2 regions of the Polaromonas sp. P1_G4 genome follow, and region 1 is predicted to be linked to the other one. Evidence: predicted binding sites of a transcription regulator. Region 1 holds the regulator's gene; the other holds the start of a gene.
What was found. Region 1 encodes sigma-54, which starts transcription at its own class of promoters, with help from an activator protein. Its sites were predicted from a motif close to TGGCANGNAANCTGCTTT; they were not measured.
Positions count from the first base shown of each region.

Region 2: the regulator sigma-54 is predicted to act here: its motif matches at 1,272-1,289, upstream of glnA (type I glutamate--ammonia ligase).

Region 1 covers NZ_JBFUCA010000560.1:14-2,212, reverse strand. The annotation lists gene lptB (LPS export ABC transporter ATP-binding protein) at 1-260, shown strand, start outside; gene AC1D1X_RS20470 (RNA polymerase factor sigma-54) at 405-1,940, shown strand; partial or broken gene AC1D1X_RS20465 (class I SAM-dependent RNA methyltransferase) at 1,983-2,199, shown strand, end outside.
Region 2 covers NZ_JBFUCA010000063.1:7,448-9,646, forward strand. The annotation lists gene AC1D1X_RS05245 (EI24 domain-containing protein) at 1-264, shown strand, start outside; gene AC1D1X_RS05250 (competence/damage-inducible protein A) at 289-1,113, shown strand; gene glnA (type I glutamate--ammonia ligase) at 1,341-2,199, shown strand, end outside.

The sequences.
Region 1 (2,199 bases):
CGCGCTTCATCCTGCTGGATGAGCCCTTTGCCGGTATCGACCCCATTGCCGTGATCGAAATCCAGCGCATCATCGGTTTCCTCAAATCGCGCGGCATCGGCGTGCTGATCACCGACCACAACGTGCGTGAAACACTGGGCATTTGCGACCACGCCTACATCATCAGCGACGGCCATGTGCTGGCGCAAGGCACACCGTCCGAGATCGTGAACAACGCCGATGTACGAAGAGTCTATCTCGGCGAACACTTCAAGATGTGAAGATGGTTCCCCCCTGTTGTCGCTCACTTCGTGTAGCTCCCTCTCCCCCTCTGGGGACGGCGCCTGCGGCCTGGCGAAGCCAGTTCCGCGGCCCCTGCTGGCCGAAGACATGTCGTTTTATCTTTCCGCACATTTGAAAATCCAGTGAAACAAGGCCTGTCACTCCGCGTCTCGCAGCATCTTGCGCTGACGCCCCAGCTGCAGCAGTCGATCCGGCTGTTGCAGCTGTCGACGCTTGAGTTGAGCCAGGAGGTCGAGCAGATGCTCGACGAAAACCCGTTTCTGGAAGTGTCGGAAGAGACGGCGGTGCGCGAAGAGTTTGGGCTGGAGCACATCAACACGCCGGTAAGCCAGGACAGCCGCGAGTTTGAATCTGCTACGGATTCGATAGCTGGCGGCGCAGACGAGACTGGCGCTACAGCCCCGAATGACGCAGAAGTCAGTGCGGAGCCCAAGCTCGAGGAAAGCTGGGAAGGCGATGGCACGGTAGAAACCACGCCCGACGACAGCGAGTGGGGAAGCGACGCACCGGCGCGCAAGAACAACAATGAAGAGAGCGAAGCCGAGGCCTCCGACCTCACGGGCAGCCATGAGTCGCTGCAGGACCACCTGCACCGGCAATCGCTGAGCTTGCGCCTGTCGGAGGAAGATCGCGCCGCGCTGCACTTCCTCATTGAATCGCTCAACGACGACGGCTACCTTGAAGACAGCCTGGCGTCGCTCGCGGCCGGTCTTGCAAGAGATGACATGGCGCAGGCGGAAGAGCTGGAGCAGCGTTTTGCGATGGCGCTCAAGCTGCTGCACCACATGGAGCCTGRCGGTGTCGGTGCGCGCAACCTGGCGGAATGCCTGAGCCTGCAACTGCTGGACTGCAAGGACTGCGAAGAAACCCGCGCAGCCATTGCCATGTGCAAGCAACCCATGGAGCTGCTGGCCAAGCGCGATGTCAAGCGCCTGTCGCACCTGTGTGGGTTCACCGAAGCCGCCATCAAGGGCGCCATCACGGTGATTGGCCGGCTCGACCCCAAGCCCGGGCGCCGCTTTGTGAACGTGGAGCGCAACCTGATCGTGCCCGACGTCATCGTCATCAAATCGGGCCGGGGCTTCAAGGTTTCGCTCAATGGCGACGTCATGCCGCGCCTTCGCGTGCACGACATTTATGCCAATGCCCTCAAGCAGCACAAAGGCCAGGGCGGCCAGGCGCTGCAGCAGCGCCTGCAGGAGGCCCGCTGGTTCATCAAGAACATCCAGCAGCGCTTTGACACCATCCTGCGCGTAAGCAGCGCGATTGTGGAACGGCAGAAAAACTTCTTCACGCACGGCGAACTCGCCATGCGGCCGCTGGTGCTGCGCGAAATCGCCGATGAACTGGGCCTGCATGAGTCCACCATCTCCCGCGTGACCACGGCCAAGTACATGGGCACCCCTTTCGGTACTTTCGAGCTCAAGTATTTCTTCGGTTCCGCACTCGGCACCGAAACCGGCGGCAATGCTTCCAGCACAGCGGTGCGCGCGCTCATCAAACAATTTGTCTCGTCAGAAAGCCTCAAGAAGCCGCTCAGCGACAACCAGATTTCCGAAATGCTCAAGGAGCAGGGCATTGAATGCGCCCGCCGCACCGTGGCCAAGTACCGCGAGGCGCTCCGCATCGCGCCCGCCAACCTGCGCAAATCACTCTAGCCGCCCAATCAGGCCGCGCTGCCCCGCCCCTCAAAGTCAGTCATGAATCAACTCCAACTCTTTTTACCGTGCGCCGCAGGCGTCGAAACCCTGCTGGCCACCGAGGTCAAGCGTGTCACCGGGATCGACGGCAAAGCCTGGCGCGCCGGCGTGCAGCTGCAGGCTTCGTGGCGCGACGCGTTGCAGCTCAACCTGCACAGCCGMCTGGCGCAGCGCGTGCTGATCGAGCTGCAGCACAACCAGTACCGCAGCGAACAAG
Region 2 (2,199 bases), on a different contig from region 1:
GCGATGTTTGTAGCCATGGCGCCCATCCTGGTGCCGGTGGCCATCTGGATCTACACCCTGGTGTTTGCGTTTTCCTCGCTCTGGTTTGCGCACTACACGCTGTCGGCCCTGGAACAACTTCGCAAGAAAAATAATGCCCTGGCGCCCGACCCGCTTGCGCAAGCAGCTATTGAATCGATAGCAAATGAGCTGGCCCCCGATGCCCTCCCCGGGCCGGCGCCCAGCTTCGGTTCGCTGGGCGGCAAGCCCGAATCACAACCCTGAACCCATTACCTGGCAAGCCTGAACATGACCCCACAATTCGGCCTCATCATCGTCGGCGACGAAATCCTTTCCGGCAAACGAGCCGACAAACACCTGCCGAAAGCCATCGAACTGCTGGGTGCGCGCGGCTTGCAGCTGGCCTATGCCGACTACGTCGGCGACGATCCGGCGCGTATCACGGCCACGCTGGCACGCGCGTTCGCAGCGGCGCATGAGAACGGCGACGTGGTGTTCTCCTGCGGCGGTATAGGGGCCACACCTGACGACCACACCCGGCAGTGCGCCGCCAGAGCGTTGGGCGTTGACCTTGCGCTGCATCCCACGGCCAAAACACTGATCCTCGAACGCATGGCGGATGTGGCGAAAGAGCAGGGGACACCCTACGAGCCTGACCGCGACGACAACATCCACCGCCTGAACATGGGCGTGTTTCCGGTCGGCGCGGAGATTATTCCGAATCCGTACAACAAGATTCCGGGCTTTACCTGCCGGGCGGGGCAGGGGGCGGTTCACTTCGTTCCCGGCTTCCCGGTGATGGCCTGGCCGATGATTGAATGGGTGCTCGACAACCAGTACGCCCACCTGCACCAAAAATCGCCTTACACCGAGAAGTCGGTGATCATTTTTGGGTCCATGGAGGCCATGCTCACGCCCCTGATGCTCGATATTGAAGCGGCCCATGCGGGAGTGAAAGTGTTTAGCCTGCCCAGCGTGGATCACCCGGAATATGGCCGCCATATTGAACTGGGCGTCAAAGGCGCGCCCGAGGCGGTCAATTTGGCCTATCCGGCCATGCTGGCCGGGCTGCACAAATTTGACCTGAAGTTTGGCCCTGAGTTGGTGCGTTGATTTTTTGCACCAATCTTGTGCGCCCATGTTAATGCACGATCATGGTGCATTCGTTGTCGGCCGGTGTTTTTTGCATTTTCAGCCTGCCAAAGGCTGGAACTGAAGCCAGATCACGGCACAATCCGGGGCTTGGCGGGAAACTGAAGCGCCAATGTCTGTGGCACAAAAAGTGCATTCGACAGCCCGAATAGATTTTTCAACCACCCATCCAGCAACAGGAGATTTTGATGGCAAAGACCGTCGCAGACGTCATGAAAATGGTCAAGGAAAACGAGGTCAAGTTTGTTGACTTCCGTTTTACCGATACCCGGGGCAAAGAACAGCACGTGACCGTGCCCGTGTCCCACTTTGACGAAGACAAATTCACGTCGGGCCATGCATTCGACGGCTCCTCAATTGCCGGCTGGAAGGGCATTGAAGCCTCCGACATGCAACTGATGCCTGACCCAAAGACGGCCAACATCGATCCGTTCTTTGAAGAAACCACTCTGTTCATGAGCTGTGACGTGCTCGAGCCCGCCGACGGCAAGGCCTATGACCGCGACCCGCGCTCCATCGCGCAGCGCGCAGAGGCTTACCTCAAGGCTTCCGGCCTGGGCGACACCGCTTACTTCGGCCCTGAGCCAGAGTTCTTCATCTTTGACGACGTGCGCTGGAACACTGACATGTCGGGCACCTTCTTCAAGATCGAAGAATACGAAGCACCCTGGAACTCCGGCGCCAAGCTCGAAGGCGGCAATCGCGGCCACCGTCCTACCGTCAAGGGCGGCTACTTTCCCGTGCCTCCTGTCGACAGCACGCAAGACATGCGCGCCGAGATGGCCCTGATCCTCGAATCGCTGGGCATCCCCGTCGAAGTGTTCCACCACGAAGTGGCCGGCGCCGGCCAGAACGAAATCGGTACCCGTTTCAGCACGCTGGTTCAGCGCGCCGACTGGACCCAGGTCCTGAAATACGTCGTGCAGAACGTGGCCAACGCCTACGGCAAAACCGCCACCTTCATGCCCAAGCCTGTTGTCGGCGACAACGGCTCCGGCATGCACGTTCACCAGTCCATCTGGAAAGACGGCAAAAACCTGTTTGCCG